2 linked regions of the Flavisolibacter tropicus genome follow. The protein of the gene in region 1 interacts with the protein of each later gene in a pairwise test. Links are inferred from orthologs where the notes say so. Each region holds a gene or a part of one and is shown on either strand. Other genes may lie near its edges. The genes, in order: SY85_RS08160 and SY85_RS21680.

Region 1 (11,231 bases):
TCCACACTATCTCTATAGGGCTGCATCAACTGCAGCATGCCTGAATCCTTAGGCACTTCGGCTGTTATCCGATAATCCTTATACTCTGTTTTAGTAGGTAGAAATAATGTATTACAAGAAGCTAAGAAACAGAGCAGTAGAGCGATGGGCATACTCTGTATTTGTTTTCTAAAAGTGCGCATGTGTTTGAAATTCTGGGCCAAAATTAGGTGGTGCCTGCTAAAATCACTCTTTTCATTCTTTAATTGAAATTTAAAACTTTTGTGATGGCAGATAAATCCTTTTGTAACACCTTTGCATCATCCATTTTTCAGGATAACTACCTGACATGCAACAGAAAATTACAATTAAAGTACTGCCATCAGAAGCAGCTAGTGAAAATTCGGTTAAACAAGTAATTGCACAAAACTGTGCTGTAAAGCCTGAACGCGTAACCGGCTATACTATTTTAAAAAAATCACTCGATGCACGTAGCCGACAGGCCTGGTTCCACCTTACACTAAACGTATTCATTGATGAACCGTTTAAACAAACTACTCTCCCTCCCTTACTACTACATGATGTTAGTCAAGCCGAACACACCGTAGTGGTGGTGGGTGCTGGCCCTGCCGGCTTATTTGCAGCTATACACTTGATTGAATTAGGTGTTAAGCCCATATTACTAGAACGAGGGAAAGATGTAAGAGCCCGCCGACGCGACCTGGCAGCTATGAACAAAGAAGGTGTTGTGAATCCAGAGAGTAACTACTGTTTTGGAGAAGGAGGCGCCGGCACCTATAGCGATGGTAAGCTTTATACACGCAGCACTAAAAGAGGCGATGTACAACGCATTTTGAATATTCTAGTACACTTTGGGGCTGATGAACGCATCTTATATGAAGCACATCCCCATATTGGCACTAACAAGTTGCCGCATATTATTACCGCTATGCGGGAAAAAATTATTGAATGTGGCGGCGAAGTACGTTTTGATAAAAAGCTAACTGATTTTACTGTTGAAAAGGGTCACATCACCTCAGTTACAACTGCCGATGGTGATAGCATACCTGCCAAAGCCGTATTATTAGCAACAGGTCATTCTGCACGCGATATATTTGAATTACTCCACAACAAGAAATTACAAATAGAGTTTAAACCCTTTGCATTAGGTGTGCGGGTAGAGCATCCACAGCACATTATTGACACGGCTCAATATCATTGCGATATACGTAGCGAACACCTGCCACCTGCTGCATATAGCTTAGTGCAACAAGTGGATGGTAAGGGTGTTTTTTCTTTTTGTATGTGCCCCGGCGGCATTATAGCCCCAGCTGCAACTGCTGCTGGTGAGGTCGTGGTTAATGGTTGGTCGCCCTCCAAACGCAACAACCCATATGCTAACAGTGGTATTGTTGTAAATATTGAAGAGAAAGATATACAGTCATTTAAAAAACATGGTCCCTTAGCTGGCATGCTCTATCAGCAAGCCGTGGAACATAAAGCCTTTAATGTTGGGGGCGGTAAACTTGTTGCTCCTGCACAACGCATGGAAGACTTCTTTAAAAATAAAGTCTCATCTGATCTCCCTGATTGCAGCTACTTGCCAGGCATTCATGCTGCAGATTTGCGCAAGGTTCTTCCTACCCATGTACACAAGGCACTTCAAACCGGCTTCAAAGAATTTGGGAAAAAGATGAAAGGCTACTTTACCAACGAAGCCGTTGTGGTTGCAACCGAAAGCCGGACATCGTCGCCTATACGGATACCCCGACATAAAGAAACCCTGCAACATCCGCAGGTTACCAATTTGTATCCTTGTGCGGAAGGTGCAGGGTATGCTGGAGGTATTGTTAGTGCTGCTATGGATGGCGAAAAGGTTGCCGAAGCAATAGCAACTTATTCACTATCCTTACTTTGACGACTAATCAAAGCCTTATTTTCTTGCAACTGGTTTTTCTTAAACCATTTCATTTGTTGCTTTAATGCTTTCTTGTCCTGGTCTGTCATACTGCTGGTTAACAACGGAGTTAAATCTGGCTTTCCAGCATCAACCCAACTGGTATACAAAAAGTCAGAGAATAAGTTAGCCGATCGAATTGCCTGATCAGTTACGGTACTGCCTAAACGACTACTATAAGCTCTTGCGAAGTCAGAAGAGTAACTTTTCACCTCACGGCCTCTACGTATTTGTGTACGAAACTTTGTGCTGTCTACAAAGTCTTTAGATGTTTCCTTTTCTAAGCGAAAGACATCAGGCACCAATTGATGTGCGTGACGTAGCGCCTCCCAAACAGCCTGCTCTGGACGCTTTAAGTATTTGGCTTTATGGCGACTGCTTAGATTGTAAGTGTTAATTTCAATTTCCGGCACCACACTTTCCCATAAACTATGCAATCCTTTCTGCCCAGTCATTTGCCCATCATAATTAATAGTAGTATGCAATGGCACATGCGCATCTTCAATATAATGTCCTAGGTCTGTAGCGTAAAACAGTATACTGTCTTTATTCTTCTGCCGGAAGGCATTTGTCAACTGCTCTTTCACACTCATTATCACATAAGGCACATAACCATACTCGAACAATGTATCCTTAGAATATTTAGCTACCGCTTCATTCCATGTAAGTGGCATTTTCCAGGCAGCCGAATCACCATAAGCTTCAAAATCAATAAAGTGTTTTGAAGCTTCGGTACTATCTTTTGTTCTTCGCTCATCTGGACGAGGAGCGTTTTTAACAATATAGTCCAGGTTTTTATAGAAAAAGGGCTGCATGTCTTTCGGCAATTCATAAACCGCTAATTGATGGATGGTACGGTGCATTAGAAAACCCCAGCTACTCAATCCAATTAGAACAAACAGACCAACTATCCACACTATCCGCTGTTTCATAGTTACTTTATTTTTTTTGCAAAAGTCTCAAAAACAAACGAAACTGAACTATAAATTTCATTGTTACAATACTCGGAATCCACCACTCATCAAGAATTTCAAAAATATGTACCTTGAGCCTATAATTTGTCAAACAAACACTGCACCATGCCATTACTAGAGTTACGTAACCTTAAGAAATATTATGCTACCCAAAAAGCGGTAGACGACATTTCCTTCTCGATTGAGCCCGGTCAAATCTTTGGACTGCTAGGCCCTAACGGAGCTGGAAAAACGACATTGCTCCGCATGATAACCGGTATTTTCTATCCTGATGATGGCCAGATTCTTTTTGATGGCAAACCGTTCAACCCAGAAAAAGATATTCAACATATTGGATACATGCCTGAGGAAAGAGGTTTGTATAAAAAAATGAAAATTGGTGAACAAGCCCTTTATCTGGCTCAGCTCAAAGGCTTAAGTAAAGACCAAGCCTTACAGCTTATTAAGGAATGGTTTGTTAAGTTGGAAATGCAAAGCTGGTGGAATAAAAAAGTAGAAGACCTTTCAAAAGGTATGTCGCAAAAGCTACAGTTTGTTACTACAGTGCTACATCGCCCAAAACTGATTATACTGGATGAACCTTTTAGTGGTTTAGATCCTGTAAACAGCAATGTTATTAAAGAAGAAATCTTCCAATTGGCAAAATCTGGTTCTACAGTCATCTTTAGTACTCACCGCATGGAACAGGTGGAAGAAATTTGCGATCATATAGCATTAGTGAACAAAGGCCAGAAAATATTAGATGGCACAGTAAAAGGTGTAAAGCAGCGGTTCAAGAAAAATCTTTTCCGCATTGGCTTTGAAGCACTACCTGCTATTAATACCAACCAAGCATTTGAAGTGGTAAAAGAAAACAATGATCAATCATTAATTGTAAAGATCAACGACGGATACACGCCCAACGATGTATTGCGCTTTTATTTGCAAGGCAATACGCCAATCACTTCCTTCAGTGAGATACTGCCTTCATTGAATGAGATCTTTATTCAACTGGTAGAAGGCACGCCAGCTAGCCGTCAATTTCAAAACGTTACCGCATAATATATACACATGAACAAGATTTGGATCATTATAAAAAGAGAATACATTACCCGTGTTCGTAAAAAAACATTCTTACTCACGACAATTCTTACCCCACTATTGTTTGTGGGCTTTATGGCGTTTGTCATTTTCATGACTGTCCGAAACATGTCGCATGAGAAAGTGGCGGTAGTTGACCCTGCCGGTTATTTAAAATCCAGCTTAGAAAGTAGCAAAACTATCACCTACTCTTTTGCTAATGATGTAGACACTGGCAACTTTGTCAAAAGAGGATATTCGGCTGTACTATTTGCACCACACACCAGCATCAACCAAACGTCGAACTTCAGGCTGATTACTGAAAAAAGTTTGAATGCTGCAGCAAATAGTAAGATTGAAAAAGATATAAGCCGTGCTTTAGAAAATAATTTGATCAGCCAGGAGTTAAAGATCGATCCCAAACGTATTGACTCGATTAAAACCAGGGCAGAAAGCGTAAGCATCAATACCAGTAAAAAAGGAGAATCCGGCTTACAAAACAGCAGTTTTGAGGTAGCCAGAAGCATTGGTTATGTAACGGCTTTCCTGATCTACATTACTTTATTGATTTATGGAACCATGGTAATGCGTGGTGTTACTGAAGAAAAAACCAATCGCATTGCTGAAGTGATGGTATCATCGGTTCGTCCATTCCAACTAATGTTGGGTAAAATCATAGGTATTGGAGCTGTAGGTATTACCCAATTTTTAATATGGATTGTACTAATTGGTGTATTGAGCTCTGTACTAACATCTATGATTCCACCAGAAGTGTTACAACAAGCCCAACAAGCCAGCGAACAAATTCCAGGGCAAAGCCAACAAGGCACTGAAGCTCTACGTAACCTTGCGCAAGCCCAAGTAGCACTTAATACCATTAACTGGGGATTAGTTATCAGTTGCTTTATCTTTTATTTCATTGGAGGCTATCTTTTCTATGCTTCCTTGTTTGCAGCAATTGGCAGTGCAGTAAATGAAGATCCCCAAGATGCTCAAAGCCTTATGTTCCCCATAACGTTACCTGTAATCTTAGGCATTATCATTATGATTAATGCCATCAATGATCCCGGGGGCTCGCTGGCTACATGGTCTAGTCTTATTCCTTTCTTCTCGCCCATTGTAATGATGGCCCGTATACCATTTGGTGTGCCAGATACAGTACCCTACTGGCAATTGGGAACTTCAATGCTTCTATTAGTGTTAGGCTTCTTATTTACCACTTGGCTTAGCGCCAAGATCTACCGCACCGGTATTTTATTATATGGTAAAAAGCCAACCCTAAAAGAAATGGCTAAGTGGATCACACGATAATAAATTATTGATTTATCAAACTGAAGTCCTGCCTCCGCGCAGGACTTTTTTGTATTGTCAATTTGGCAACCTGTAAAGAATGACCTAGATAATGGCTAGTGATCTACAGTCGTTCATTTTTTATTTTCTATTAAATCAATTTATGTAAGGTTCAATTTAAGCAACATATATTTTAAATCCTGTTTATATATCTATCGCTTAAAGGCTGCCCAAATCAATGCTAAAACCTACCTCAACTTTACTCAACTCCGTAATGTTAGGGAGTTGAGTAAAGTTGGATGGTACTATAACTGGCATTTGCCCCATCTTTATCATTAACTGATTCACTGGCTTTATTAAAAGAAAATGATGCCATTTAGAAATACTAGATATATAGGGAATAATTAAATAGTCCCTTTTTGAATCCATATACTCGTCAAACACATCTGTAGCCTTTGTTAAATAAAAGACAATTGGATGAACGGCTGACCAACATACGAACGCCATCGTATATTTGTACGAAACATTTCGTCACTATAAAACCATTGTTTATGAAACGCAACGCATCTATTGGAATTGTAGCCGTTTTGATACTGGCTGGCTTTATAACCATTGCCCAAAACCGTTCTTCCTCCTCTCGCCAACAACAAACATTCATTAAAGACACCATACCCCAACACCGAGATGGAAAAGTGAAAGATTTTGATGAAGCCTTGCAAGAAGTAGATAGAGCTATGCAAGAATTAGATGTTCAACTGAAAAAGCCTATACCTTCTATTCCTCCTATTGAGGTAGAAAAAATGAAGGCAGAACTGGATAAAGCATTGAAGGATATTGACCCTGAAAAAATGAAAGCTGAAATAGATAGGGCTATGAAGCAATTTGATGCAGATAAATTAAGAGCCGATATTGAAACATCTATGGCTAAAGTGGATATGGAGAAAATGCGTAAAGACATTGAACGTATTAAAGAAGTAGAGCTTCCCAAGATTGAAGAACAGATGAAAAATATGCGTCCCGAAATTGAGAAGTCTCTTAAAAAAGCAAAAGTAAACATAGAAAAAGCAAAGGCAGAAATCAAGGAATACAAAGACTTTGAAAGCAGTTTAGAAAAAGACGGATTGATCAATAAAAAGCAGTACACTATTGAACACAAGAATGGAGTGCTTACTATTAACGGCCAAAAGCAACCTGAAGCTGTTTATAACAAGTACCGTAGCTTTTTAAGCAAACACAAAGATCTTACCTTAAAGAAAAATGAGGAAGGACTGGATATCAATAATGAACATGACGAAGACTAGAAGGTTTCGTAACTTGCCATACCGTCCCGCACAGCAGCGGGACTTTTTTATTTATGTATATGTATTACATGGCCATAGTATTGCCTGAAGAATTAAATAAAGAAGTATTAAGCTATAAACAGTACATGCTGGATAAATACAATTGTAAAGTAGGCCTAAAATCACCAGCTCATCTCACTATTATTCCTCCCTATTGGATGCAACGTGAAAAAGAGCAAAGCTTACTAAACCAGTTGGATGAAATATGTCTACGAGTAGAACGATTCCCTATTGCTACAAAGAATTTTTCAGCATTTAAACCTCGCACCATCTTTATTGATGTAGATGTGGATGAGAAATTAAAACACTTCAAAAAAAGAGTTGATCATTTTTTCCTTGATCACCAAGACTATGGCGCCAAGGTTGACACACGTCCTTTTCACCCGCATATCACTATTGCAACTAGAGACCTCTACAAAAAATCCTTTGCAGAAGCCTGGGCCTATTTTGAATCTAAAGAATTTGCTACAGCTTTTACAGGAACAGGGCTTTCTACGCTACGACACAACGGAAGAAGCTGGGATATTTTACATTTATCCCGTTTTCAAAACGCAGACTAAAGCGTAATAAAAAAAGGATGCTTTTTGAGCATCCTTTTGAATATCATTTAAGGTAGCCTTAAAAATCAAAAAACTGTGATGGTCCTGGCATGAAATCAAAAGAAGCATGCTCTTCCATCTGGATGTTTAATTGCTGCGCTTCATCTACGCGGGCAATGAATTTTTCCTTAATTACTTTTTTGTATCCTTCTTTCTCAAATACAAAGCGGTAAGTAGTACCAGGCTTGAGATCAGTAAAGGAGTAGTTGCCGTGCGAGTCGGTTAAGATTACCTTTTCCTTCTTGGCATTAGAATATGCAGTAACGCTAACATTGCTTAAAGGCTTTTTAGAGTCAAGCGTAAACACACCTCCAATAACATCGCTTTTTTTAGCATTTTCCTCACCAGTATTTGCACTGGCAAAAAATGAAAAAACAGTTATAAAACAGCTAAGCAGTAAATATTTAAGTTTCATGCGTTGGTGACTTGAGCGGTTATTCAGGACACACTTTACCAAACTAACGAGGTAAAGTTATTTTTTTAAATTGGATTTTGCAAAGCTTCGTTAAACTCCGCCCATAACTTTTTCACAATTAAGCCAGCAGGCAATATATCTTCCAATAATGCGCTCACCTGACCTATTTCTAACTCTCCTTCATCCATATCGCCTTCATGCATTCCTCGTTTGGCCCGCGCCCTTCCTAACAACTGTTTTAGCTCTTCCTCATTAGCTCCTCTTTTCTCAGCATCTTGTACTGCTTCAAAGAATTTATTCTTCAATAGCCGAACGGGAGTTAGCTTTTTCATTGACAGTTGCGTATCACCTTCCTTTGCCTGAATGATCGCTTGTTTAAACAATGGATGAGAGGACGCTTCCTCACTGGCTACAAACCGGCTTCCCACTTGCACTCCGTCCGCACCCAACACCATGGCTGCCAGCATTTGCCGGCCAGTAGCAATTCCTCCTGCAGCTATTATGGGGATAGTCACCGCCCTCTTTACTGCGGGCACCAACACCATTGTAGTAGTTTCTTCTCTTCCGTTATGACCGCCTGCTTCAAAACCTTCAGCCACCACCGCATCGCAACCTGCTTCTTGAGCTTTCAAGGCAAATTTGCTACTGCTCACAACATGCACGACAGTAATACCATGATTTTTAAAATGCTGTGTCCAAGTCTTTGGGTTGCCTGCTGATGTGAAGACAACCTTTACACCTTCCTCAATAATTATTTGGATGTGTTTTTCCAGGTCGGGATAGAGCATGGGCAGGTTTACTGAAAACGGTTTATCAGTTGCTGCTTTACACTTTTGAATATGTTCACGAAGCGTATCGGGGTACATGCTGCCGGCCCCGATCATTCCCAGACCACCAGCATTGCTGACCGCACTGGCCAGCTTCCAGCCACTCGCCCAGATCATGCCCGCCTGAATAATAGGATATTCAATGCCAAAAAGCTGGGTAATACGGTTCCCTGGCCCCCGAAGAGGAAACTTAGATATGTTAGTATTATAAGTTACGGACATGCCTTAAAATGAGTAATTGTTCACTAAATGACGTTAAAGCAATTGCTTGTGCAATATAGGTATTGGGCATTAGACATGCCCTGATAATGACTATATGATAAAGGAGTAGCTAAATTCGATGAGACCTACCTACACCTAAGTTTCCCCTTCGGGGGCCAGAGGCCAGTCTTTATCCTAGGTCTATATCTGTATTATCGCCGATATTTAATGTTCTGGTTTCTCCGCGTATCCCGGTGTCGGAACCAATGATGGAGTAGTCCAATACAATATCAAACAAGTTAGAAAAGGATCCTATTATGGAGTTTTTGATAATAGAAGCTTCAATGGTGGTATTCTCTCCAATAGTAACGTTAGGCCCAATAATAGAGTTCCGGATATCACACCCCTTACCAATTCGCACGGGCTGTATAATAACTGTATTTTCATAAGCCTGTGAAGACATGATACTTCCACCAAACTTTTTTAGCAGTGTGGCATTTGATTCCAGTAAGGTTTCACGCTTACCACAATCAAACCAGCTTTCCACCTTAAAGGCTTTAAACTGTGCGCCCTTTTTAATCATGCAGTCAATAGCGTCGGTAATACTAAACTCACCATGTGTTTTAAGGCCCTGCATAATATTAGCTTCTAGACATTCAAAAAGCAGGTTGCTCTCCTTTATCTTATACACGCCTACCAGCGCCATATTGGATTTTGGAATCTGCGGCTTCTCAATTACATGTCTTACAATATTATCGCCATCTATCTCAGCTACACCAAAGCTGCGGGGGTCATCCACCTTCTTTACGCCCAGCATCGAATATTCACTCTTCAGCACTTCATCGATAGGGTATTCCGTAATGGTATCACCCAGCACCACAAAGATCTCATCTCCCTTCACCAGATCGCGAGTAAGCTTTAATGCATGGCCTATCCCCTGGCGGTCATTTTGATGAACAAAATGTGACTGCAGAAACGGGTGTTCTTTTTTTACATAGTCCTGGATCTTTTCACCCAAGTACCCTACTACAAAAATGAATTCGTTGATACCCGCGTTCTTTAGTTGTTCGATAATAATGCTAAGAACAGTTTTTCCAGCCAAGGGGATCAGGGCTTTCGGCTGAGTATAAGTATGTGGTCTAAGTTTAGTTCCAGCTCCGGCTACCGGGATTATTGCTTTCATTCGCGTGTGTTTTGATGGCCGCTTTCACTCAACTGTCTCACCGCCATCATGAACAAAAAAACTAAATAGTTTTAAAAGGAGCCAACAAATTTACAGCAAATCTGCTAAAGGAAAATAGCGTGTGTCATACTTACTATAAGGCTCAACCCTATTTTTGCACAAAATTGACGGGAGTTTACAATCCAATATATTGTATCTCTCCCTAAATTGTTCGTCATATTTTTGAACAAGTTTGGGTTACCAGCTAAAAGAACTGAAGCCAGCAACCACAAACAGGAAACAAAATATTATGGTAAGAGATAAACTAGTATTTGACATTATCTACAAGGAGTTGGAGCGCCAACGCAATGGTATTGAATTGATTGCCTCTGAAAACTTCACCTCCCTGCAGGTAATGCAGGCTATGGGATCTGTAATGACCAACAAATACGCGGAAGGCTATCCTGGCCGCCGTTACTACGGTGGCTGCGAGTTTGTTGACCAAACCGAGCAATTAGCCATTGATCGTATTAAAGAAGTATTTGGTTGTGAATACGCCAATGTGCAACCGCATAGTGGCGCACAAGCTAATACAGCGGTATTCTTAGCTACCCTACAGCCTGGCGACAAGATACTAGGCCTTGACCTAAGTATGGGCGGCCACTTAACACATGGCTCTCCAGTAAACTTTTCTGGGAAAAACTACCAGGCCCATTTTTATACAGTAGATCGTGAAACTGGTTTGGTAAACTATGAGCAACTGGAAGAAGTAGCTCGCCGTGAGAAACCTAAAATGATCATTTGCGGTGCTTCTGCTTATAGCCGCGACTGGGATTATGCCCGCATTCGCAAAGTGGCAGATGAAGTAGGCGCGCTAGTAATGGCAGATATAGCCCACCCTGCCGGTCTAATTGCCAAAGGCTTGCTGAATTCTCCTTTTGAACATTGTCATTTTGTAACCTCTACCACCCACAAAACGCTGCGTGGCCCAAGAGGTGGTGTTATATTGATGGGTAAAGATTTTGAAAACCCATTTGGCTTAAAAGATCCTAAGGGCAATACCCGTATGATGTCGCACGTATTGGACATGGCGGTATTCCCTGGTGCACAGGGTGGCCCGCTGGAGCATGTTATCGCTGCAAAAGCGATTGCTTTTGGTGAAATTCTGACTGAAGACTTTACCAGCTATGCCAAGCAAATACAAAACAACGCACAAGCAATGGCTGCTGCGTTTGTACAACTTGGCTATAATATAATCAGCGGTGGCACAGACAACCACTTAATGTTGATTGACCTTCGTAATAAAAATATTACTGGAAAAAAGGCTCAGGAAACCCTTGATAGAGCACACATTACCTTGAACAAAAACGCGGTTCCTTATGATGATAAGAGCCCATTTGTAACTTCAGGTATTCGTGTAGGGGTTCC
Region 2 (12,066 bases), 3.1 Mb from region 1 along the record:
GGTACCATTCCAGTGGAATGCTTGGATTTTGGAAGATCATAAAGTAAGCAATGGACTGATTGTTATAGCCTGTTGCTGGCAGGTTATCGCTTTTCTTATTGGTAAAAGATAGTTTGGTATTAACCTTCAGCTTATCAGAGATCTTATAATTAGCGGTTCCCTGTACTGTTAAACGTTCAAAGCCAGTATTCGGCATGATCCATTCATTCTTGGTATGGGTGATAGAAGCACGCATGCCACCATTGTCATTTCCGCCTTCTAAAGCAATATTATTGGTAAGGGTAAAGCCTGTTCTCCCAAAGCCTTTGATATTGTCTTTATAGGGACGCCATAAAGTACGCTCCTTTCCTTGTCCTTCTAATGAAGGATCGTATTGATAATACATTTGGCCGTCGAACTTTGGTCCAAAGGCACTACTGGTACTACCGGTGTTAGCGCCATCGGCAGAAGCGCCATACGAGTAATAGTTTTGACCAGCTGCGTTACGAGCGGTACCAGTGCCTTGGCCATACTCATACTGGTAGTCGGGCCACTTCAATACCGTATTGATACTATAGTTTGAGTTAACAGTAATACCTATACCCTTGTTGTTACTTTTACCCGACTTCGTAGTGATCAGGATAGCACCACCAGCTGCACGGCTACCATACAAGGCTGTTGCGCCGGGTCCCTTCAATACAGAAATACTTTCAATATCATCAGGATTGATATCTTGAATACCGTTACCAAAGTCTACAGGGACGTCGTTACCACTACCTGCCTGGTAAGCGTTACCCACACCAGAAGATTGAATACCTGTTTGAATAGGCACACCATCAACAATAACCAGCGCCTGGTTAAGCGTAGGATCCATAGATCCATCACCTCTTAATGTAATACGGGTAGAGTTTACAGGGCCTGAACCGGGAGCAATTAAATTTAAACCCGCTACTTTTCCGGAAAGTGCACTAGACCAGTTGTTCGTACGTGCATCACTTACATCTTTAGCACCTAAGCTTTGAGCAGCGTAACCCAGCGCCTTTTCTTTACGATTAATACCCAAGGCAGTAACTACCACATTATCCAACTGTTTAGCATCACGCTCTAAGAAAATATTGATTCCCTTTTCTTCAGCTGTAACAGAATAATATCGTGGTGAAAAAGATACAGATAAAAAGATCATTGTACTACCTTGTGCTACTGAAACAGAAAAGTTTCCATCAGCATCAGTTGTACCCAATACTTTTTTTCCATTGTTCATTACTGTAACACCTGTTAGAGGCTGCTTGCTTTCAGCATCCCTTACAATACCCGACACTCTTAATAAGGCAGTGACTTTGTCGGTTTGGTTGTTGGTCGCAGTCTGTGCCTGCATTGCATACGGCAGCAGCACACTGCTTAGCATCAACGATGCTGCAGTCAATAGTTTCATGTGAAGCAAATATTTTTAGATTGAAAAAAGCAAAAAGCAGTTAGCACTTATCATTTGCACTTTATGATGTTGTGCTTTTCGTGTGCAAGATGGCGTTGTAATATTTCTAAATTGTTAAGGGAAACTAAACAAAATGTAACCTTATTATGAACGAAGCATTAACATAAATGAATAACCGATAATCTTACAATCATAATTCTTCAACCGCCCTCCTATACCTCATCCATAGGTCTATATCTGTATTAAATAATTATGAAGTTTAATTGCAGAGGTGTTATTCTAATTTAAAAGAAGTAAATTTTGCCGTACAGTTTCTTTATTTAATACATAAGTTTATGCAGTGGATTGAACATGTACAAGCCAATGGTTTACACCTTTGGACATTGGAAGGACCTGAACAAATAGCTGAGTTAACCTTCAGTCCTGAGTCAAAAGCATTCCGCTTACATTACACGCACCATCGTTTATTCTTTTTAGAAGATGTAGGCGTATTGCAACAGAAGATTGCCTTAAAATCGGAGTATGGAATCACACTTGGTGAGTTTCAGCCGCAACGACATGGTCAAAGCGGGGCTGTTACTGTAAACGATTTAAAATACCATTATAAAGAAGACCACGCCAACATTCAGCTTTTTGACAAACAGAAACAGCGGGTTGTGAGCATAGGCGTAGACTTTATTTCCGAGCTGGGTATATTTGAAGTGGCCTCGCTATTATTTTCCCTGGCCTGGATCTTTCCGGCTATAGGATCAGAAAGCACCTATCAGATGATCAACGGCTTATCCGCATAACGAAGTACGATCATTCCTGTGCCAACATAAAAAAGCCTCTTGTAGATACAAAAGGCGGAGAAAAATTGCTTGCTATATGAATGTAAAGGCAAAGTAAGTAGAGGTATGTTACCTATTTGTAAACAAGCTGTTGTGTTATTATTAAGGAAAATTACTTCTAAAGGAACGGGCCTGCATTTGATAAGTTAATCAGACAAAATCGTATGCCTCCCTGTTTCAGATTGAACAAAAAAGTTGACCTATAAAAGTCAACTCTTGCAATAATAGGTATGTAATTATTTCTTCTTAATCCATCTATATCTTAATAATCCTAGTTCAAAAAAATACGGGGAAGCCTAAGCTCCCCCGCAGTATAACCAAACTCAAACTATTGCCTTATTTAGATTGCCTGTCTTTTGCTACTCAAAGAAACAGGCTCGTCATCACAGTGCCCCTTCATTGCTTTCAATTTTTGTACGGCTTTGTCATCAGGGCGTATAATCAATCGTAATGTTGGATCGTTAGTAATAAACGACCAGAACCAGCTAAACGCCAGCTTCGCCTTATTGCGAAAACCAATGAGCGGAATAATATGTATGAACAACCACACCAGCCAGGCAAAGAATCCTTTAAATGAAATCTTCGGTAAGTCAGCTACTGCCTTGTATTTTGAAATGATGGCCATGCTACCTTTATCCTTGTAAGCAAATGGCTGCATGGATTGATTATCTTCTTTACGTTGCAGGTTCTTTGCAAGTAATTGTCCCTGCTGAATTGCTACTTGTGCCACTTGCGGATGGCCGTTAGGAAACTTACTATCTGTTGTTTGCAAACACAGGTCGCCTAAAGCAAAAATATTATTGGTACCCTGCACACAATTAAATTCATCTACCAATACTCTCCTTCCTCTTCCTAACACTTCTGCTGGCAAGCCAGGCACTTCTCTTGCCACAACACCTGATGCCCAAATGAGAGATTCCGTTTCTAGGATATTACCATTGGCCAAAACTACTTTTCCATTTACATAGTCTTTTACAGCTGTGTTCTGTATCACGTTAACGCCCAGATGTTGTAATACATGCAATGCCTCTCCTTGTGATTTTTTGCTCATGGGTGCCAGTAAAACCGGACCGGCATCAACAACATAAATGTGGCTACCAAAGTCCTTGATTTCCGGGTATTCTTTTCTGGCGGTGTTGTGCCCTAACTCAGCCAACATACCTGCCAGCTCTACACCAGTAGGGCCACCGCCTGCAATGACGATATTAAGCAAACGGTCTCTATCGGCTTTATTAGTAGCGCGTACAGCCTTTTCCATATTCAGCAGCAAATGATTGCGCAAGTTCAAAGCCTCATCTATCGTTTTCATAGGCAAGGCCGATTGCTTTACATTTTGCATACCAAAGTAGTTGGTTTCTGTACCTAATGCCAACACCAGATAATCATATGGTACTGTGCCGGTATCAGTTTCTATGGTATTCGACTGTGGATTTACTTTTACCAGCGAGCCCATATGAAAACGCAGGTTATCCTTTTCCTGAAATAAACGGCGGAAAGGATAACTAATACTAGAAGGTTCAATAAATGCAGTAGAAACCTGATAAAGTAAGGGTGGGAAAAAATGATAATTATTTTTATCCACCAGAGTTATGTGAAATCGCTTGTCTTTTGAGAGCTTCTTAATCAAACGAACCCCAGCAAATCCTCCACCAACTATTACTACCTTTTTCATAATTAATCTTTTGAACAACGCTAATCAAAATCAATCCGCTATCTGAACTCACAAGCAGTGTACCTAAAATCATTAAGCAGGAGGGCATAAGCCCTCCTACTATATTACCTATCTAATAATCAATGCCAAACTTTGTTAAAGCCCTTATTTTCTAATTAAATATGTGATGGATCAAAGCTGTGTTCGTGATGTGGCTTTAACTCGTAAGGCTCTTCCATTAACTCATGGATCGGCTGATCTTTTTTACCACGCTTTGCCTTGTTGATGAGCTTATCAAAGATAGCATACATTACGGGCACCACTACCAATGTTAAGAACAGCGAACTGATCAAACCACCAATGATAACCCAAGCTAGGCCATTCTTCCATTCTGCACCTGCACCTGAGGCAATCGCAATTGGCAGCATACCTATTACCATCGCTATCGTTGTCATCAGGATGGGGCGTAAACGGGCGTGGTTGGCATCCAGCAACGCCTGGTACGTAGACGCACCTTCAGCTTTACGTTGGTTGGTAAAGTCTACCAGCATGATGGCGTTCTTGGCTACCAGACCTATCAACATGATCAAACCAAGGATCGTAAACAGGTTTAATGTATTATTCGTTAACGCCAGTGCTAATAAGGCTCCGATGATTGACAAAGGAATAGAGAACAATACCACAAACGGATATACAAAGCTGTCATACAAGGCCACCATGATCAGGTACACCAATACAATGGCTGCTAACAAGGCAATACCCAATGAACCAAAACCTTCACTTTGGTTTTCCATATCACCACTCCATACATAGCTAACGCCAGCAGGACGACGCAGTTTATCAAAAGCTACCTGCCACTCGGCAGCAATTGTACCGGTAGGGCGACCAACCGCTTGCGCCTGCACCGTTACTGAAGTGCTCTTATCACGACGCTCCAACATGCTAGGGCCTGAACCCTCTTTAATAGCTGCAAACTGAGATAAACGAATCTGCTCCCCCTTATCATTGGTGAACAATAAGTTGCTCACATCCTGAATGCTTTGGCGGTTGAAACTACCATAGCGGATATTGATATCGTATTCATATTCTCCCTGGCGGAACTTACCATTGGTATTACCACTAAAGGCTGTTTGCATAGTAGCACCTACAGTTGAAAGATTCAACCCCAGTGCCGCCATCTTATCACGGTCTACCTGTACATTGATCTCCGGGTTACCCGCTTCTACAGACAGCTTCATTTCTGTAGCACCTTTTACCTTTCCTAATTCATTCATGGCCGCTTTGGCAAACACCATTACACTATCCAATTCAGGACCAGTAACAATCAAGGCTAACGGAGCTTGTTCTGCCGTACCCAGGATACTTACGGGTACTGTTTTTACTTTAGCACCCACCAGCAAAGGTTCTAACTCCTTCTTTATTTTAGCCGCATAGATATTCGCATCATCTTCACGGTCTTTTTTAGCCACCAACTGCACATCAATTTCAGCTTTGTATGGTGTAGATTGAGAAGCCCCCATGCCTTCACTAGACTGACCGACTGTAGTAATCAGCTTGGTCACTTCTTTTTTATTCTTCAGGTAGTTTTCAGCGGTTTGAGCAACGGCATTGGTTCGTTCAATAGAAGCATCTTTAGGCAATTCTATTTGTACTAAGAATTCGCCTCTATCACTCTTGGCAAAGAACTCTGCCCCAATAAAGCCGGCGCCCAGCAAGAAGAAAGAAGAAAACAATAAACCGAACACTAACGCTAAAGTGGTTTTCTTATGCGCCAGTGACCATTTCAGGATATTGCCCACCCATTCAGTAAACGAATGCAAGCCTTTTTCAAAGCCAATGATAATGCGGCCGAAGAAGGTTTTATTAGAAATGCGCTCTAGCTTACCAAAGCGAGAGGATAACCAAGGCACGATTGTAAATGATGATAACAAAGACATCAATGTGGCAATAGATACGGTTACACAGAACTGCTTAATAATATCCGCAGCCAAACCGGTACTTAAGGCAATGGGTACAAACACGACCACGATTACCAATGTAATGGAGGTTACCGTAAACCCGATTTCTTTAGTAGCTTCATAAGCTGCCCGCACGCGGTTCTTACCCATCTCCATATGCCGGTAAATATTCTCTAGTACCACAATGGCATCATCCACCAGGATACCTACCACCAGTGATAAGCCTAACAAAGACATCAGGTTCAATGTATAACCTAACAGGGCCATACCAATAAACGTAGCGATCAATGATGCCGGGATAGCCACCATTACAATCACTGCGTTACGGATGCTATGCAGGAAGAACAGCATTACAAAGGCTACTAGCACAACCGCCAGCATCAGATCGTGAATTACGGCATCTGCAGACTGTAAGGTATAAATAGAGCTATCGTTAGCAACACTAATCTTCAAACCTGTCTTACCATAATCTTTTTGCAGTTTATCTATAGTTGCGTGGATCTGTTCACTTACGCCAACAGCGTTTGCATCAGACTGCTTCATGATCTGAACGGCAATGGCACTTTGCTGGTTTACACGGGCTATTTTATCTACGTCCTTCTGTGCATCCTGTATATCAGCTACATCTATTAAACGTACCTGCACGCCATTACGGTTAGCAACGACCAAATTGCGCAACTCATCTACCGATTTGTATTTGCCCGATAAGCGGATCAATACATCCTGCTCTCTCGTTTGTACACTACCGGTAGGGAAGTCGAGATTAGAAGAAAGAATGGCATTTTGTACCTGCAATAAAGAAAGACCATAACCCTGCAAACGGTTGGCATCAATACTCACCTGGATCTCGCGCTCCTGGCCACCAATCAGGTTTACCTTGGCCACACCGTCTACTCTTGATAATACAGGCGCAATACGGTTGTCCATCAAATCATAGAAAGCCGCTTCATCCATATTGGCAGAAGCCGACAAGGTCATCACAGGAAGATCATCCAGCGAGAACTTGTTCAATGATGGTGGATCAACATCTTCTGGCAAGTCTTTTAAGATCGCATTGATACGACGTTGTGCATCGTTCAGGGCGTAGTCCACATCTGCCCCGCTTTTCATTGTGATTACCACAGACGATACACTTTCAAACGACTTGGTATCAAGCTTCTTGATGTTCTCCATGGAAGACACCGCGTCTTCAATCTTTTTTGATACCGTATTCTCCACTTCACTGGGTGATGCACCCGGATAAATGGTAGTCACAGAAACTACGGAGGGACTGAACTTTGGCAGTAACTCGTAGTTAAGTGACGAATAACTTAAGAGTCCACCCAATATCAGTATCGTAAACAATACGATTATGAGGGTGGGACGTTTTATCGATACTTCTGCTAGTTTCATCTTTACATTTTGATTTTGAATTCCTACAGCCTCAATCTCTTATTTTAATGGAGCAACCTTGCTACCATCAGTCAGGTTGATCTGACCACTGATTATTACAGTCTCACCTTCATTCAGGCCTTGTAATATTTCTACCTTATCGCCTAACACACGACCTGCTACTACATTGCGCAGCTTGGCTACATTTCCATTATCCAATACAAACACCTGGTTTGAGCTTACACTACCTACAAAGGCTGCACGAGGTACCACAGTAATAGGAGCTGCATTTTCAAAATTGAATAAGGCCGTTCCATACATACCCGCTTTCAATTTATTTCCCGGATTGCTGGCAATCTCTATTTCAACAGGGAAGTTCAAAGAAGCATCAGATTTAGGCGCAATAAATGTAATAGTGCCACCAAAGTTCAAGTCGGGATACACGCTTGCTTTCACATCTACCTTATCTCCCAGCTTCAGGTTGGCTACCTGTGATTCATTTACCGTGATGTTTAACTTTAAGCGAGACACATCAACCAACTCAAACAATTGAGTTCCTGGGTTTACCACAGCACCTGGCTCGATATAACGCTTATTAACAATACCATTGATAGACGATTTGATATTGGCATCACTTACACGAATACGCGCCTGTGACACTCTTGCTTCTGCCTGCTCCAATGCCAGTTTGGCCTGATCCAATTGTTGTTGGGTAACGCCACCTGTTTGAAAAGCATTTTCAAAACGTTGCTTGTCACGTGCGGCATTTTGGTAAGAGGCCTGTGCACTTTCCAGGTCAATATTCAACGCATCGGTTTTAATGATAGCCAGGGTTTGTCCTTTGTGTACATAGCTGCCCTCATCTACCAATACGCGGGTAACGCGACCGGAGTTTTCAGAAGCAAAATTCATTTGCTGAGCAGGGACAAAGTTTCCGTTAGCACCAAAGTTGGCAGCTAACGCTTCTTTTTTAACAGGAGTAACCCGTACGGCTACTTCACCGGAAGCTGCTTGCGCTACTAATGCCGTCTTTGCTTCATTCTTCTTTTTGTTATTGGTCAACACCCATCCGATCAATCCGACAACACCTACCAGTATAACAATTGTTAACAGTGCTCTTATTATTGATTTCTTTCTCATTGTTATGCTTCTTGATTTAGTTTAATAGCGATTTTAATTGTCCTTGACTTTTTATTAATTGAATCTCTGCCACCTTGTAATTCAACAAGGCAGAAGAATAACTGTTCTGAGCTTGCGTTAATGAAGTTTCTGCGTTCAACAGGTCGGTTAATGTAGCCAAACCATTGTTGTAGTTGTTCTGTGTATTGAAGTAAACCTCCTGGGCCAGGCGTGCGTTTTCCTGCTGACTATTCAGTGTGATAATACTATTGTTGATCTGTGTCTTGGCATTTTCAAATGCCAGGTTCAATGCCAACGTGGTGTTATTGATATCTTCATTCAACTTCTTGATACTTACATCGGCCTGCTTAATGCGTGCCTTTGTAGCACCACCATTAAAGATGGGCACACGCAGGTTCAGACTTACAGATGCGGCATCAAACCAATTCACGCCTTGCTTTTCTCCTTTTAATACAGGTAGCTTATTGCCTGTACCTTGATAGGAGTAGTTGCTGGACAGAGAAAGACTTGGATAATATTCCGACTTGTACGCTTCTTTCTGCAGCGTCAATAACTCTTCTTGTTGCTTCAACAACTGGTACTCCAGTCGGCTTTCCACATTTACCGAATCGTTTTTTGCTACAGCCTTTGGTTGAATTGCTTCTATATCAGCATTTGGAATACTAATGGGTGTTTGTATTGGCATTCCCATGTAGAACTTCAATTGGTTTTCCAACAAAGCCAATGTATTCAACAATTGTTGGCGTTGGCTATTCAAGTTGGAGATATTTACCGTAATACGGTCTATATCTATTTTCTTAGCCAACCCATTTTTATATTGACTTTCCAAGATGCTTTGCACGCGCCTGGTGTTCCTGATGGTAGAATCCAACACACCTACCTGTTGGCGTTGTACCAATACCTGGTAGTAGTTGGTAGCCACTTGTTCAATCACCTGATCTTCTGTCAATTGAGCACTTAACTTGTAAAACTCCTGTGTAGCCTTTGCTGCACTCAAACCAGTTAATACCGATTTATCAAACAATGCCTGGTTTAAAGAAACACCTGCATTCGCATTCCATTTTTGACCAAAGGCCACCAATATGGTTTCATTCGGGTTTGGATTCGGTCCAAAGATGTTGGGTAGTGCACTCATTTGTAATAACGGATTATGCACTATAGCAGCAGAACCATTGATCTGAGGCAGTGCCCGCGCACGTACTTCATCTATTTTGTACTGACTGTTCTCTTCATCCAAACGGGCTTTTTTGGCATTTTGGTTTGCTTTAACAGCATAATTCACTGCATCCTTCAGATTCAACTGCACCGGCTCTTGCGCCTGCATCCCTACAAAGCTGAATAAGACAGCGATCAGCAACACCCCTCGCTGTAAAAACAGTTGGGATTTATGCTTGAATGGATTTGTTTTCATTATTGAGATTTAGGTATTTAGTAAAAATTCGTTTTCCTTTTGTTGTTGTAATGCTATGTAGATAGAAGAGAGTCAGGTCGTTCATCAGTTGCCTTGTATCCATTTTCTTTTCATTAAAATCAGAAGGATTCAAAGCGGTTGAAATTTGCTGTAATCGAATAGCAGCTGTAAAAGCACTATTTAAATCTTCACGATAAAGACCTTCAGCCATTCCTCTTTCCAGGTTTTTAATAATGGTAGGCTGCATGGTTTTCTGCTTGTGCGCTATCAGCTTTTTCCATTCTACAGGAAAGAACTTTTCCAACTCGTAGAAGAAGTTGATATTGATGGCGGCTAATGTGTCAAAAGGCACACAAGAGAGATTGATCACTTCTTCAATGGCATTGGCAGATGATGTGCAACTGGTAGTCAATGTAGCCTGATGACATTGGATTAAATCATCCACTACTTTCCCGACTAACTCTTGTTTGTCGGCTACGGCTTGGTAAATGGTTTTCTTGGAAACACCGGCTTGTTTGGCCAGGTCGTCCATGGAAATGCTTTTCAACCCGTAGGTGAAAAACAACTCTTTTGCTTTTTGTAACACCACTTCTCCCATTGCCTAGCTTTTTAAACCGTTGTAAAAAAGTTGCATTACTTCCTTTTGTTTTCGGTAGAGATCCTTGAAATCTTTTGGTTCCGGCAGGCTTTTAGCACTGATACAGTAGGTAAATGCGGTAAGTGTGTCTAGTAACAAACCGGCTGTTTTGACGGAGTCTACTATTTTCAATTCGCCTGATGCAATTCCTTTTTGAAACAACGCTGCCAATAAACTTTTCTCCTCCTCTATTAATTTCTGTTTAACCTCTTCGATCTTTTTATCTGCATTTATACAATTACTATCTGTACCTCTAAACTGAGAAGCCAGCATAAAGTATTTTTCAAAGAAGTCTTTTTTAACATCGATCAACTTTACCAATGCATTTTCCGTTGAACCTGCCGCTTCAAGTGTTTTAGCAATGCCATTGAGATAATCGGTTGTGATTTTGTCCTGAACAGCCGCAATTAAACTTTGCTTATCCGCGAAATAATAATGCAGCGCCTGCTTACTTATAGACAGGTCGTCTGCTACCTCGGTTAGCGTTGTTTTATGAATTCCAAAGTGAGAGAAGCGCCGGATTGCGGCTTCCAGTATGTGCTCCTGTCTCTCTATTCCTTCTGCCTTCATTTATACTTTTGACTTTTTGACTATTTGACTTTTTTGCTTTAAAAGTCAAAAGTATAACAAAAAGAATTATCCCTAATTTTTAAGGGATTTTAAAATGTTAAAAGTTGATGGCTGTTAAGAAAGGCCTTTAAAAAAGATACTAGCAAACTCCTTTTCCTTTTTTAAGATGGTCAGGAATTGCTTTTTGTCGGGGAAGAAATTGCCACTGCGTGTTATAAAGGAATACCGGAAGCCTTCCAAGAAGTCAAAGAATAGCTCGGCCGTTTTTCGGGAATCTGAAATATGAAAAACGCTTTGCTGTTTGCCTTTTTCTATAATAGCCGTAATACGACTCAACTCACGGCTATAAAAATAAGAAAACAACTCTTGTAGCTCAGGAGGCATGGTCAACGGGGTATACGTCTTTAAATACTCCAGTATGTTGTGATACTTAATAATAAAGTCGGTTCGGATATCCAGGTAGGTATGAATGGCTTCCAGTGGAATTTCTTTGCTTGTAATAATCGCCTCGTCTTTCTTTTCAGTAGCTTCTGAAATATGCTTTAATACAGCAGCATACAGGCTTAATTTATCTGGGAAGTAGTAATACAGCGAGGCTTTGGAAAGCGAGAGATCATTACCGATCTCGGTCATAGTGGTCTTAGCCACACCAAAATGGGCGAAGCGTTTTAAGGCTGCTTCTATAATTGCATCTCGTTTCTTATCCTGACTCATATTAATTAACGCTTCAAAGAAAAGATATTTTCGAATATGAATCAGCGATAGAACTATTACCCCAAAATTCAGATTCATCCGCCTTTTCCTCAATTGACCTTCCAATAGCTACACATGAAACAAGATCTGTGGCGTCAGTCCTAAAATAGATAGTACCTTAATATTGACCTAACCGGGAAATAACTGTTCTTTTTATAATTGCTTAACTCAAGTATATGAAGACACTCTCGCAACCGAAATGGACTATAGCACTGGGGCTTCCAGCAATTATTCTTACTTGCTGTGTATGTATTACATTGAGTTCAGCATTTAAAGAAAGGCATGATTTGATAAGCCCAGCCATTACAATAGACCTTTGTTTGATAGCGCCTCT

The links.
Region 2: the proteins of SY85_RS08160 (region 1) and SY85_RS21680 interact in binary tests that used the Bacillus subtilis proteins (3 or more experiments, as listed by UniProt). The link is inferred for Flavisolibacter tropicus from one-to-one orthologs.

Annotation. Positions count from the first base shown.
Region 1 is NZ_CP011390.1:1,938,452-1,949,682, forward strand. Bases 3,202-6,120 are described here. They hold SY85_RS08160 (ABC transporter permease), read left to right. Parts: upstream 3,202-3,960; coding sequence 3,961-5,280; downstream 5,281-6,120. Other genes in these bases: SY85_RS08155 (ABC transporter ATP-binding protein), read left to right, coding at 3,202-3,951; SY85_RS08165 (hypothetical protein), read right to left, coding at 5,479-5,766; SY85_RS08170 (hypothetical protein), read left to right, coding at 5,811-6,120. Also shown: SY85_RS08140 (5'-nucleotidase C-terminal domain-containing protein), read right to left, coding at 1-152; SY85_RS08145 (NAD(P)/FAD-dependent oxidoreductase), read left to right, coding at 329-1,897; SY85_RS08150 (zinc dependent phospholipase C family protein), read right to left, coding at 1,876-2,868; more of SY85_RS08155, read left to right, coding at 3,016-3,201; more of SY85_RS08170, read left to right, coding at 6,121-6,560; SY85_RS08175 (2'-5' RNA ligase family protein), read left to right, coding at 6,629-7,159; SY85_RS08180 (carboxypeptidase-like regulatory domain-containing protein), read right to left, coding at 7,218-7,613; SY85_RS08185 (NAD(P)H-dependent flavin oxidoreductase), read right to left, coding at 7,679-8,662; SY85_RS08190 (sugar phosphate nucleotidyltransferase), read right to left, coding at 8,832-9,824; SY85_RS08195 (serine hydroxymethyltransferase), read left to right, coding at 10,114-11,231.
Region 2 is NZ_CP011390.1:5,062,025-5,074,090, reverse strand. The notes cover bases 3,869-7,622. They hold SY85_RS21680 (efflux RND transporter permease subunit), read right to left. Parts: upstream 7,243-7,622; coding sequence 4,069-7,242; downstream 3,869-4,068. Other genes in these bases: SY85_RS21675 (efflux RND transporter periplasmic adaptor subunit), read right to left, coding at 7,282-7,622; SY85_RS21685 (NAD(P)/FAD-dependent oxidoreductase), read right to left, coding at 3,869-3,913. Outside these bases: SY85_RS21695 (SusC/RagA family TonB-linked outer membrane protein), read right to left, coding at 1-1,411; SY85_RS21690 (hypothetical protein), read left to right, coding at 1,747-2,202; more of SY85_RS21685, read right to left, coding at 2,582-3,868; more of SY85_RS21675, read right to left, coding at 7,623-8,361; SY85_RS21670 (TolC family protein), read right to left, coding at 8,378-9,772; SY85_RS21665 (TetR/AcrR family transcriptional regulator), read right to left, coding at 9,747-10,370; SY85_RS21660 (TetR/AcrR family transcriptional regulator), read right to left, coding at 10,374-10,979; SY85_RS21655 (TetR/AcrR family transcriptional regulator), read right to left, coding at 11,094-11,771; SY85_RS21650 (hypothetical protein), read left to right, coding at 11,909-12,066. UniProt on the Bacillus subtilis protein: Required for self-resistance to surfactin, an antimicrobial lipopeptide surfactant produced by B.subtilis. Also required for swarming motility.